Regions from separate parts of the Arthrobacter sp. NicSoilB8 genome, predicted to be linked through region 1. Evidence: riboswitches for the same ligand, from Rfam matches in the RefSeq annotation. Region 1 holds a riboswitch; each other region holds the start of a gene.
What was found. Region 1 has a riboswitch for S-adenosylmethionine ahead of LDO15_RS06545 (bifunctional o-acetylhomoserine/o-acetylserine sulfhydrylase). Riboswitches for the same ligand answer to the same signal wherever they lie in the genome.
Positions count from the first base shown of each region.

Region 1 (4,270 bases):
CTGGTAGCGGCCGCGTCCGGCCAGCGACCCTGCCTCCAGGGGCGCCTCGGACTCCTGGGCGTTGCGGCCGAACCGGCCGTCGAGTTCGGCCGCGGAGCGGTAGGTGATGTGCGCGATGCGGCGGGCCAGGGCCAGCCCGGCCTCGGGTTCCGGGCCGCCGTAGTAGTCGCCGCCGTTGAAGTGCGGGTCCTGGCGGATGGCCAGGGTCTGGGCCTGCGCAAAGGCGATCTGTTCGGCGGTGCTGCTGGCGCCGACCGAAATCACGGCGCAGCGCCGGACCCGCCCCGGGTACGTGACGGCCCATTCCAGGGCGCGCGCGCCGCCGAGCGAGCCTCCCACGACCGCGTACCAGCTGCCGATGCCCAGGGCGTCGGCCAGGCGCGCCTCGGCGGCGGTGGTGTCCCGCAGCGTGACGAGCGGAAAGCGCGATCCCCAGGGGCGCCCGTCGGGGGCCGGAGTGGAAGGGCCCGTGGAGCCGTAGCAGCCGCCCAGGATGTTGATCGACACGACGAAGTATTTGTCCGTGTCCACGGGAGCACCGGGTCCGGCCAGCTGTTCCCACCAGCCGGGTTCCTCGCTGGCGCCGCGGGTCACATGGGTGTCCCCGGTCAGGGCATGTTCAATCAGGACGGCGTTGGAGGCATCCGCGTTCAGGGTTCCCCACGTCTCATAGGCGAGGACGACATCCGGCAGCGGGACCCCGGATTCGAGCTGCAGGTCACCGATCCGGACGTGCTGGACTGTCCCGTCCGGCACGCGGGACGCAATGCCGGCGGACGCACCGCCCGGGGCACTTCCGGCGGACGCACCGCCCGGGGCACTGCCGGCAGGAGTGCTGCCCGGGGCACTTCCGGCAGGAGTGCTGCCGGCGGTACCGGAATTTCGGGCTTGTTTGGTTTCGGGTTCACCGCTGCGGGTGACGGCAATCGTCATGTGAGGACCTAACTTCGCGCTTGCCTGCCGTCAGCTGACCGGCAGGCCAGGTCTTCACCCGGGGCACCCCGCCGCAAAAGGAGGGTTGCCGGCCAGCAAGCCGGGGCTGTCGCTGGCACTCATGACCTTGTACGAGTGTACGAAACAGGGTGCGGAAATGACGAAGATTGTGACTTCCATGTGACAGCCGGGCGCCGGCACTCCCCTTTCACGGACAGTGCCGGCGCCGTCGGCACACCTAGTCGCTCTTGGCCGCGCGGAATCCGGCGTCGAGGTCCGCGAGGATGTCGTCAATGTGTTCCAGGCCGACCGAGAGCCGCACCAGCCCCGGGGTCACGCCCGCCACGGCCTGCTGCTCGGCCGAGAGCTGGCTGTGGGTGGTCGACGCCGGGTGGATCACCAGGGATCGGACGTCGCCGATGTTCGCGACGTGCGAGTGCAGTTCGAGGGCATCGACGAACCGCTTGCCGGCCTCGGCTCCCCCGGCGATATTGAACGCGACGACGGCGCCGGTCCCCTTGGGCCCGTACTTGCGCCCGCGCTCGTACCACGGGCTGGACGGCAGCCCGGCGTAGGCGACCGATTCGACGTCGTCCCTGGCCTCCAGCCATTGCGCCACCTTGGTGGCGTTGGCCACGTGCCGCTCGACGCGCAGGCTGAGTGTCTCAATGCCCTGGGCGATGAGGAAGGCGTTGAACGGGGACACCGCCGAGCCGAGGTCGCGCAGGAGCTGGACGCGGGCCTTGAGGATGTAGGCGAGGTTGGCCCCCAGGGCGCCGTCCGCACCGAGGTCGCGGGCGTAGACCAGGCCGTTGTAGGTGGGATCCGGGGTGTTGAAGCCGGGGAACCGCCCGGGGTCCTTGCCGAAGTCGAAGTTGCCCGAATCCACGATCACCCCGGCGATCGCCGCGCCGTGGCCGCCGAGGTACTTGGTGGCGGAGTGAACCACGATGTCCGCGCCCCACTCGATGGGACGGATGAGGTAGGGGGTGGACAGGGTGTTGTCCACGATCAGGGGAACGCCGGCCTCATGGGCGACCTTGGAGATGCCCTCGATGTCGAGCACGTCCTGGCGGGGGTTGGAGACCACTTCTCCGAAGAACAGCTTGGTGTTGGGCTGGACGGCGTCCCGCCAGTGGTCCAGGTTGTCCGGGTCCGCAACGAAGGTCACGGAGATGCCGAACTTCTTCAGCGTGTGGGCGAGCAGGTTGTAGGTTCCGCCGTAGAGGCTGGGGCTGGCCACCACGTGGTCCCCGGCTTCGGCGACGTTGAGGATCGCGAAGGTTTCGGCGGCCTGGCCGGAGCTTAGCAGCAGGGCCGCGAGGCCGCCTTCAAGGCTGGCCACGCGCTGCTCCACGGCGTCCTGGGTGGGGTTGCCGATCCGGGTGTAGATGGGGGCGAGCTCGGCGAGCGCGAAGCGGTTCGCGGCGCTCTCGGCGCTGGGGAACACGAACGACGTCGTCTGGTAGATCGGGAGGGACCGCGCGCCGGTGGCGGAGTCCGCCTCCTGGCCGGCATGGATCTGGCGGGTTTCGAAGGACCAGGCAGTGGACATTGATGCTCCTCAAGGGACCGGGCACAGCACCGTCCAGGGCCATCGGCCCGGACCGGCACAGGCGCCGCGCTTGCCCTCCGGCGGGCGCCGGACGGCCGGGTCTTCACCCGGGGCACCCCACCGCGATACGAGGGTTGCCGGCCAGCAAGCCGGGGCTGTGCGCTGGCACTCATGACCTTGATTCAGTGTAGGAATGGCGGCAGGCCGCTGGATAGCTTTGTGACGAACATGAAGCGGACGGGCCCGTGTGCGGTGATGGCGCCGTCCGGAACGCCGCGGAAGGCGCGGCCATGACATCCTATGACGGTAAGGCAAGCCTAAGCTGAGAGCCGCATCACAAAGTGCCAAGATGATGGCATGCGCATGGATCACGTCTCTTACGCCTGTGAACACGATGGCTTGGCAGCCACCACTGAACGTATTGCGTCTGCCCTCGGCGTCGAAGCCGTGAAGGGTGGAGTGCACCCCCGTTTCGGGACACGCAACATGATTATCCCGCTCGCGGGACACAAGTACCTGGAAGTCGTAGAGGTACTGAACCACCCGGCGTCGGACAAGGCGCCCTTCGGACAGGCAGTCCGGGCCCGCTCCGAAGCCGGCGGCGGCTGGATGGGCTGGTGCGTCGAAGTGGACGACCTCGCCCCGTTCGAGGAGCGTCTCGGCCGCTCGGCCGTGAACGGCAACAGGAAGTTCCCCGACGGCCGCGAGCTGGTCTGGAAGCAGATCGGCATCCTCGGCCTTATCGCCGACCCCCAAGTGCCCTACATGCTCAAGTGGGAGGGCAACCCGGAGCTTCACCCCTCCAACGCCTACGCGAGCGATGTCAAGATGTCCGCGCTGACCATTGCCGGTTCGGCAGAGCGCGTGACGGAATGGCTGGGCGAACCGGTGGAGAAGCCGCTGGAGGACGTCGCGGTCAACTGGATCGCGCCGCACGGCACGCCCGGCATCCTCTCCGTCACCTTCGAGACCGCCTCCGGGGCAGTCACGATCTAACGCTCCACCTGCCCCACACTTCGGCCGCCATCTAAGGGTGCCAACGATGTCACCCTTAGATGGCGGCCGATATCTTTTTAAAGCCCGGATCTTTCAAAGCCCGGATCTTTTCAAAGCCCGGGTCACCGGCTCTCCGGGCCCAACAAGCAACGCGGGGTCACTTGCGGCCCGTCCAGGCGCTCCGGACGGGCCGCAAGTGACCCCGCGTTGCTTTGTGGGCGGCTCAGCCCAGGCCCACGGCCTTGCCGAACAGGCTGAACCCCACGAACGCGACGGTGTCCAGGATGGCGTGGGCGATCACGAGCGGCATCACGCGCTTGGTCCGGGTGTAGACGAGGGCGAAGACAACGCCCATCACGGCATTGCCGATGAACGGGCCGAACCCCTGGTACAGGTGGTAGCTGCCGCGGAGCAGGGCGCTGGCGGCGATCGCCGCCGGAGTGCTCCAGCCGAGCTTCCCGAGCCGGTCCAGCAGGTAGCCCACCACAATCACTTCCTCGACGATCCCGTGGCGGATCGCGGACAGGACCAGGACCGGCACGGTCCACCAGTACGCGTCCAGCGCGCTGGGGATGATCGTCGTCGTGATTCCCATGGCCCGGCCGGCGGCGTAGAGCCCCAGGGACGGAATGCCGATGGCCGCGGCCAGCCCCAGCCCCTGCAGGAGGTCCTTGCCGGGCCGGGCGAAATCGAAGCCTAGCTTTCGGAACGCCGAGGTCCCGCGCTCCCCGGCCGGCCAGTGTTCGGTGAGGAAGTAGATCACCAGGGCCACCGGCACCAGTGCGA
Region 1 covers NZ_AP024655.1:1,471,233-1,475,502, reverse strand. The annotation lists gene LDO15_RS06550 (homoserine O-acetyltransferase) at 1-933, opposite strand, end outside; SAM riboswitch class IV at 945-1,060, opposite strand; gene LDO15_RS06545 (bifunctional o-acetylhomoserine/o-acetylserine sulfhydrylase) at 1,172-2,488, opposite strand; SAM riboswitch class IV at 2,550-2,665, opposite strand; gene LDO15_RS06540 (VOC family protein) at 2,846-3,484, shown strand; gene LDO15_RS06535 (type II CAAX endopeptidase family protein) at 3,708-4,270, opposite strand, start outside.

Region 2 (4,270 bases), 1.8 Mb from region 1:
CCCAGGACGGTAAAGTTTCCGCCAGCGGAAATGGCCACAGCACAGGCGAACCCCTCAAAGTACAAGGCCCGCGGAACAGTTCCGGAACGGGCAACGTGCAAATCCTATCCCGGGACCTCCGAGACTAAGCTGTAGCCATGACCACTCCTGCCCCTGTTCCTGCGCCCGCGACCGTTCTGGTCTTCCTGGACCCGGCGTTCGACGGCGGCCGCGTTGCGGACGCGTCGAAGCCGCAGCTGATGGCCACGGACCTGGGCGCCACCCGCGGCGACGGCGTTTTTGAATCACTGCTGGCTGTGGGCGGCCGGCCGCGCAAGATCCAGGCGCACCTGACCCGGCTGGCCGGCTCCGCCCGCCTGCTGGAGCTGGACATTCCCGCCGAGGACGTCTGGCGCCGGGCCGTGGATACCGCCATCAGCGAGTACCGGCGCCAGGATCCTGCCGTGGCCGCGGCCGGCGGCACGGCCCGGGACGAGGTCGTGGTGAAGCTGCTCGTCACCCGCGGGCCGGAGGGCGCCGCCGCCCCCACCTGCTGGGTCCAGGCCTCCGCCCCCGCGGCCGCGGGCCGCCGCCAGCGCGAGACCGGAATCGACGTCATCCTGCTGGACCGCGGTTACGACAGCGAAGTCGGCGAGCGCGCCCCCTGGCTGCTGCTCGGCGCCAAGACCCTCTCCTACGCCGTGAACATGGCCGCGCTGCGCTACGCGCACCAGCATGGCGCCGACGACGTCATCTTCACGTCCGCGGACGGCCGGGTTCTGGAGGGGCCGACGTCGACCGTTCTGCTGGCGCACCTGGAAACCGTGGACGACGGTGCCGGCGGCGTCCGCACGATCCGGCGGCTCATCACGCCGCAGCTGGACAGCGGCATCCTGCCGGGCACCTCGCAGGGCGCCCTGTTCACCGCCGCCAAGGCGGCCGGCTGGGAGCTGGGCTATGGGCCGCTGGAGCCGAAAGACCTGCTGGATGCCGACGCCGTCTGGCTGATCTCCAGCATCCGGCTCCTGGCGCCCGTGAACCACATCGACGGCCAGGAAATCGGCACCCCGGAACTGCGCCGGCAGCTCACGGCCGAACTCAACGCCCTCTTCGCCACCATCGAATAGCAACGCGGGGTCACTTACGGCCCGTCCCGCCGCCCGACACGGGCCGTAAGTGACCCCGCGTTGGCGTTTGCTCAGCCCAGGGCATCCGCGGGAACTGCAGGGCACCGCCGGAAGGATGCCGGGTTGAACGCCGGGAGCATGAAGGTTGCCAGCACGGCATCGAGCAGTTCCGGTGCCCAGGTGCTGTTCTCGCCCAGAGTCGCGCAGACGCCCAGCACCACGGGGGTTCCGTCGGCGCGGCGGCGGATCTGGACCTGGACCGGCCCGGTCAGCCCCAGCGTGCGGACGGCGGCCAGGCCGAGCTTGCGCACATCCCTGGCCTCGGCCGCCGGAACCCTGCGGCTGACTTCGTCGCTGCCGGCACGTCCGTACGGGGTCTTCGTCTTCTCCAGGACCACGGCCACGGGCGCCATCGCGTTGCGGGCCGGGGTGCCGAACACCAGGGCCACGTAATCGGCGCCCGGGATGAACTCCTGGACCAGCTGACCGGCCGCCATGTTCTGCCAGCATACGGACGCGGTCCCGGCCAGCAGGTGGACAGCACGGGAGCCTTTGAAGACCCGCTGTTTGACCACGACGGGGCCGTTGAGGGCGGCGAGGGATGCCGGCGCGGCGGCGAGGTCGCCCGGTACCGCGAAGCGGGGCACCGGAATGCCCGCTGCCTGCAACGCCCAGGCCGTGAACAGGCGGTCGTTGGCGAGGGCCACCGCGGCGGGGTCGCCAACGATGATCCGCACGTCCTGGGCGAATCCGGCGCGGGCCGCGGCCAGGACCGGAAGTTCCGCGGTGAGGGTCGGAATGATGACGTTGATGGCTTCCCCGTCCACCAGCCGGCGAAGGTCCAGGACCATGTCCGGGTCCGTCGCCGGCAGGAGCCTGACCGCCGCCGCAGCGGGGCCGTCGTCGGCCTGACGGGTGTCGGCGCGGGCGTCGGAGCCGAGACAGGGGATGCCGCGGGCGGCGAGCTGGGCCGCGACGGCGCGGCCGGCGGCGCTTGCGATCCCGGTAACCAGTACACGCGGGCCCATCATTGCTCCATTCCGCCGTCACCTGCCGGGCCGCGGTTGCGGCTCCGGCCGTTTCCCGGCCGCCGATTCACAGACAATTTGACAGATGAAAAGCTTGATCGCCGTCACTTTCGTTCACAGACATCGTGATGCGCAGACAACGTGATGCATGAACTATGCGACACCGGCCGACGCATCGGTCCGGTCTCCCCAGTACACGGCGCAATGTCCCGGCGCGCACGAGTGGGCAGTACCCGAAACTGGAACCCGGCACTACTCGCCTCTCCGTCGCCTGCACCGCGCTCCCTCTGACCCCGGCCGTGGGGGTCCGGTTACGGAACATGACGACGGCGGCGGTGCGGGCCGGCGTCGTAGGTGTTACGTTTTTGGGGAGTAATGAGAACCGGTGCCAAGCCCTGACTGGCCGGTCGGCAACCCTCCCTTTCGCGGCGGGGTGCCTCAGGTGAATACTCGGCATATCGACCATTCGAGCTGCAAGCGTGAAAGAGGAGATCCGTCGTGCCCGACCCGTCCACCCCCGCTATACCCGACACAGCAGCCGCCCCCGGCACAGCCCCCGGTACGGCATCCGCCGGCGAGGAGAAGCTGGCCTACCGCCTGTTCACCGGCGCCGATGACCGCGCCTTCTGCGAGCGTGTGTCGACCGCCCTGGCCGAGGGCTATGTCCTGCACGGAAGCCCCGCCGCCACGTTCAACGGCAGCACGGTGATCGTGGCGCAGGCACTGGTCCTGCCGGCCGCGATTGCGAGCGCGGACGCCGCCGTGGCCAACGCCGTTGACGAGCTCGACACCGACGAGTTCGGCGCCGACCAGGCATTCGAGGGCCACGCATGAGCTACGCCGGAGACCTCAGCCCGCAGGAAGCGTGGGACAAGCTCGAAGCCGGAGCCATCCTGGTGGACGTCCGGACCGAGGGCGAATGGGCCCACATCGGCGTCCCGGACACTGCGCCGGCAGGCGGCAGCCGAAACGATCCGCTCTTCATCCAGTGGACCCTCGCCGGCGGCGTGCCGAACCCGCACTTCGTGGAACAGCTACAACAGCAGGCACCGGAGACCGCCGCCGTCGAACTTGTGTTCCTGTGCCGCTCCGGCGCCCGGTCGATCGCCGCAGCGACGGCCGCGACGGCCGCCGGCTACACCTCCTACAACGTCCTTGAGGGCTTCGAAGGCGAGACTGACCGGCTTGGCGAACGTACCGTCAACGGCTGGAAGAACCGCGGCCTGCCCACCAACCTCGGAAAGATTTAAGTGACTTTCAATCCCGACGCCGCCGGCTGGTCCGCCGACACCCAGGCCGTCCGTGGCGGCCTTGACCGCACCGGCTTCCAAGAAACCACCGAGCCGATCTTCCTCAACTCGGGCTTCGTCTACGAGTCCGCTGCCGCCGCCGAGCGCGCCTTCACCGGGGAGGACGAGCGCTTCGTCTACTCCCGCTACGGCAACCCGTCGGTCGCGACCTTCCAGGAGCGGCTCCGGCTGCTCGAGGGCACCGAGGCGTGTTTTGCGACCGCGTCGGGCATGTCCGCCGTCTTCACCGCCCTGGGCGCGCTGCTGGCGGCCGGCGACCGGGTCGTCGCCGCCCGCTCGCTCTTCGGCTCGTGCTTCGTGATCCTCAACGAGATCCTGCCGCGCTGGGGCGTCGAGACCGTCTTCGTCGACGGCCCGGACCTGGATCAGTGGCGGTCCGCGCTCTCGGAGCCGACGACGGCGGTCTTCTTCGAGTCGCCGTCGAACCCGATGCAGGAAATCGTGGACATCGCCGCCGTCAGCGAACTGGCGCATGCGGCAGGCGCCACAGTGGTGGTCGACAACGTCTTCGCCACCCCGCTCCTGCAGCGCTGCGGCGACCTCGGCGCGGACGTGATCGTCTACTCCGGCACCAAGCACATCGACGGCCAGGGACGCGTGCTCGGCGGCGCGATTCTGGGCACCAAGGAATTCATCGACGGGCCCGTCAAGCAGCTCATGCGGCACACCGGGCCTTCGCTCTCCGCCTTCAACGCCTGGGTCCTGACCAAGGGCCTGGAGACCATGGCCCTGCGCGTCAACCATTCCTCCGCCTCCGCCCTGCGGCTGGCCGAATGGCTCGAGGGACAGCCAGCGGTCAGCTGGGTAAAGTACCCGCTGCTGCCCT
Region 2 covers NZ_AP024655.1:4,589,147-4,593,416, forward strand. The annotation lists gene cls (cardiolipin synthase) at 1-40, opposite strand, end outside; gene LDO15_RS20765 (aminodeoxychorismate lyase) at 138-1,106, shown strand; gene LDO15_RS20770 (hypothetical protein) at 1,178-2,137, opposite strand; SAM riboswitch class IV at 2,506-2,620, shown strand; gene LDO15_RS20775 (DUF1737 domain-containing protein) at 2,657-2,968, shown strand; gene LDO15_RS20780 (rhodanese-like domain-containing protein) at 2,965-3,384, shown strand; gene LDO15_RS20785 (O-succinylhomoserine sulfhydrylase) at 3,385-4,270, shown strand, end outside.
Region 2: another riboswitch for S-adenosylmethionine. It lies ahead of LDO15_RS20775 (DUF1737 domain-containing protein); the one in region 1 lies ahead of LDO15_RS06545 (bifunctional o-acetylhomoserine/o-acetylserine sulfhydrylase).

Region 3 (4,270 bases), 1.9 Mb from region 1:
CTGGCCCGCGGTCCCCGGCCCGCGGTCCCTGGCCCGCGGGCCCCGGTCCGCTGTCCGCAGGCGCCAAATAGTCCACAGCCCTAGTCCGCAGTCCTAGTCCACTGTGCAGGGCGCGGCGCCGGCAGTGCCGGGGGTGTTCGGTGCCCAGTGCGGGTAGATCCGGGTGTCGTTGGCCGGAACCCAGCGTCCGGCGTCCACGACGTAGTCCCAGCCGAGCCCCGTTTGCCGCAGCTGACGCAGCCCGGCCAGGAGCCGCTCGGCATCCTCCAGACGGGAGCCGAGACCGAAGCTGGCCCGCAGGGAGCCGGCGGGCAGGCCGAGCCGCTTGAGCAGCGGATGGGCGCAGAAGCGGCCGTCGCGCAGGCCGATGCCGTGCTCGGCCGACAGGTAGGCGGCCACCAGCCCGGCGTCGTAGCCTTCCACGGAAAAGTTCACGACTCCGATGGTGCCGGTGCCCGGCTGATCGTCTCCGGGGGCACCTCCGGGGGAAGAAGCGGGAGCGGAATCGGCAAAGATCTGGTGTACGGTCACGCCCTCGATGCCTTGGAGACCCTCGACCAGGAAGGACCGGATGGCGTCCTCGTGGGCGTACCACTGTTCCGTGTCCAGGGCCGCGATCACCTGGGTGGCACGGGCCAGGGCGGCCGCACCCAGCACGTTCGGCGAGCCGCCCTCGTGCCGGGCCGGTCCGGTGGTCCAGCTGACGGAGTCGAGCCGGGCATCCTTGACGGCCCCGCCGCCCGCGAGGTGCGGGGTGCCGGCGTCGAGCCAGTCCGTCCGCCCCACCAGCACGCCGGCGCCGAAGGGGGCGTACAGCTTGTGCCCCGAGAACGCGAGGTAGTCGACGTCGTCCGCGGCAATGTTGATCCGCCGGTGCGGGGCCAGCTGCGCGGCGTCGACGACGATCCTGGCGCCGTACTCGTGCGCCAGTGCGGCGAGGGCGGCGATGGGCAGGATTTCCCCGGTGACGTTGGAGGCGCCGGTGACGGCCAGGAGGCTTACGCCGCCGCGGGCGAGCTCGTCCCGGAGGCGGTCCACGGTGGCCGCGAGGGTGGCGGCGGCCACGACGCTGCGGTGCGGGACATTCTGCCAGGGCAGGAGGTTGGCGTGGTGTTCGATGTCGAGGTAGAGGACCTCTCCGGCGGGCCGGCCGTCGAGGAACGGCAGGCAGCCGGCCAGCAGGTTCAAGGAATCGGTGGTGTTGCGGGTAAAGATCACCGCATCGTCCGGTCGGCCGCCCACGAAGTCCCGGACGATGTCGCGGGAGTTCTCGTAGACCGAGGTGCTGATCTGCGACGCGTAGCCGGCGCCGCGGTGGACGCTCGCGTAGTACGGCAGGATTTCGTTCAGGTAGGCCGAGACGACTGACAGGGCCGGGGCCGAGGCGCCGTAGTCGAGGTTGGCGTAGCGGGCGTGGCCGCCGTGGATCAGCGGGGCCTGGATTTCGGCCCCGGTGACGGCGGCCAACGGACGGGCCGCGGCGGCAAACCGCGTGTGGAATTCGGGGGCAGTGGGAAAAACGGCAGTAGTCATGGGACCTCACTCGACCAGGACCCCACATCGTGGGAGTCCGCGCTTGCCGGGTCCGTTCCGGACCGGCCAGGTCGTCACCCGGGGCACCCCACCGCGACTGGAGGGTTGCCGGCCAGCAAACCGGGGTTTAGCGCTGGCACTCGTGACCTGCATCGAGCGTAGGACATCGGCGCCGCCGGGGAAAAGGCGGCCGCCGAATGTGAAGGGAATTGTTACGCGCGCAAAACCCGCACTGGCCGAACAAAGAACGGCGGCGGCCCCGGGATGGGGGCCGCCGCCGCAGTTTGTTCGGCCGGCGCCGGATTTCGGTTGAAGCCTAAGCCGGGTTGTGCCTACAGGAGGTCGTCGAGTCCGGGGTTGAGCCGCTTGAGGACTTCCGAGTGGAGGATCGAGTTGGTGGCGAGGGCGTTGCCGCCGAAGGGCCCGTCCTCGCCCTCGAGCGAGGTGAAGCGGCCGCCGGCCTCGGTCACGATCGGCACGAGGGCGGCCATGTCGTAGAGGTTCAGCTCGGGCTCGCAGGCGATGTCCACCGCCCCCTCGGCCACGAGACAGTACGACCAGAAGTCGCCATAGGCACGGGTGCGCCACACCTCTTCGGTGAGGCCCAGGAACTCGTCCAGGTTCCCGCGTTCCTTCCAGCCGCCGAGGCTGGAATAGGACAGCGACGCGTCCTCGAGCCTGGACACGTTGGACACCTTCAGCCGCGTGGCGGCCGCCAGCGAACGGCCCGTGTAGGCACCTGCCCCTTTGGCCGCCCACCAGCGCTTGCCCAGTGCCGGCGCGCTGACGACGCCGACCACCGGCTCGCCCTCATCGACGAGGGCGATCAGGGTGGCCCAGACCGGGACGCCGCGGACAAAGTTCTTGGTGCCGTCGATCGGGTCGATGATCCAGCGGCGGGAGCCGTGGCCCGAGCTGCCGAATTCCTCGCCCAGGACGGCGTCGCGGGGACGGGACCGGGAGAGCTGGCCGCGGATGGCCTCTTCGGCGGACTTGTCGGCATCGGTGACCGGGGTGAGGTCGGGCTTCGTTTCAATCCGAAGGTCCAGCGCCTTGAAGCGGCTCATGGTCTGGGAATCGACGGAATCTGCCAGTACATGGGCAAGGCGCAGGTCATCGTTGTAGCTCGAAGCGGTTTGGCTCATGGTTCCAAACTACCGGCAAAGCGGGCCGCCTGCCGGGAGGCCGCGGCGCTGCGCCGCGGGCCGGGGGAGCGGCACCGCCTAGGACACGGTACCCAGTTCTTTCGTTTCCTGTGCTTCCTGCCGCGGGTCGGTGCCCAGGAGCCGGCGCAGGGACGCAAGGCGGGCGGGTCCGGAGGCTCCCGCGTGCCCGGCCGCGACCCAGGCGTCCACGCCGCAGTTGACGGCGGTGGCGTCGTGTTTGCAGCCGCGTTCGCAATCGTCGGTGCCCGGTTCCAGATCGGGGAACGAACGGAGGATCCGGTCCGGATCCACGTGGGCCAGGCCAAAGGAGCGAATGCCGGGGGTGTCGATGATCCAGCTTCCGGCCGGGGAGTCGTTGACCTTGAGCGCCAGCGCGGAGGAGGAGGTGTGGCGGCCGCGGCCGGTCACGGCATTGACGCCGCCCGTGGCACGCTCGGCCCCGGTCAGGGCGTTGACCATGGTGGACTTGCCGACGCCGGAGTGGCCCAGCATGACCGTGACCTTCCCGTCGAGGTAGCCGCGCAGCTGGGACACGGCGTCCTTGTCCAGCCGGGCCGAGAGCCCGTCGTCGGAGCGGGCGTCGATGCCGGACGCGGCAGAGTCTGCCGTCTTGGAGATGATGACCGGGAAGTCGAGGTGCGTGTAATTGGACAGCAGTTCGGCGGGATCCTTGACGTCGGCCTTGGTGACCAGCAGCAGCGGCTCAATGCCGGCGTCGTAGGCCGCCACCAGGGCTCGGTCGATGAAACCGGTCCGGGGCTCCGGATTGGCCGCGGCGACCACGACCACGAGCTGGTCTGCGTTGGCCACCACGGCGCGTTCGATCGGGTCCGTGTCGTCGGCGCTGCGGCGCAGCAGCGTCTTGCGGTCCTGGATCTTGACCAGCCGCGCGAGGGTGTCCGGCTCGCCGCTGACATCACCGACGAGGGAGACGAAGTCACCGGCCACCACGGGATTGCGGCGCAGTTCCCGGGCCCGCGCCGCGATGATCTTGCGTTCCTCGTCAGTTCCTTCCCCGACGACGGCGGTGTAGCGTCCGCGGTCAACGGTGATGATGCGCCCGGTGACGGCGTCGTCGTGGCTGGGCCGGTCCTTGGTGCGGGGCCGGGTGCCCTTCTTGTTGGGGCGGATCCGGACGTCGGACTCGTCCCAGGAGTCAGTGCTGCGTGCCACCGGCGGTGTCCTCGTCTGCGGCGGTTCCCTGGGCCAGCATGGCGTCCCAGAGCTGCGGGAAATCGGGCATGGTCTTGGCGGTGGTCCCGATATCCTCGACTTCCACGCCGGGCACGGCAAGGCCGAGGATGGCGCCGGCGGTGGCCATGCGGTGGTCGGCGTAGCTGTGCACGACGCCGCCGTGCAGCCGGGCCGGGCGGATGATGAGTCCGTCGGCCGTCTCTTCGGCGTCGCCGCCGAGGCGGGTGATTTCCGCGACGAGGGCGGCGAGCCGGTCCGTTTCGTGGCCCCGGAGGTGCGCGATGCCGCTCAGTCGCGAGGGGCCGGCGGCCAGGGCGCAGAGCGCCGCCACGGTGGGGGCGAGCTCGCTGGTCTCGTCGAAGTCGCCGCCCTTGATC
Region 3 covers NZ_AP024655.1:3,357,952-3,362,221, reverse strand. The annotation lists gene LDO15_RS15155 (aminotransferase class V-fold PLP-dependent enzyme) at 94-1,533, opposite strand; SAM riboswitch class IV at 1,568-1,681, opposite strand; gene hisN (histidinol-phosphatase) at 1,866-2,678, opposite strand; gene LDO15_RS15145 (ribosome small subunit-dependent GTPase A) at 2,757-3,872, opposite strand; gene aroA (3-phosphoshikimate 1-carboxyvinyltransferase) at 3,856-4,270, opposite strand, start outside.
Region 3: another riboswitch for S-adenosylmethionine. It lies ahead of LDO15_RS15155 (aminotransferase class V-fold PLP-dependent enzyme); the one in region 1 lies ahead of LDO15_RS06545 (bifunctional o-acetylhomoserine/o-acetylserine sulfhydrylase).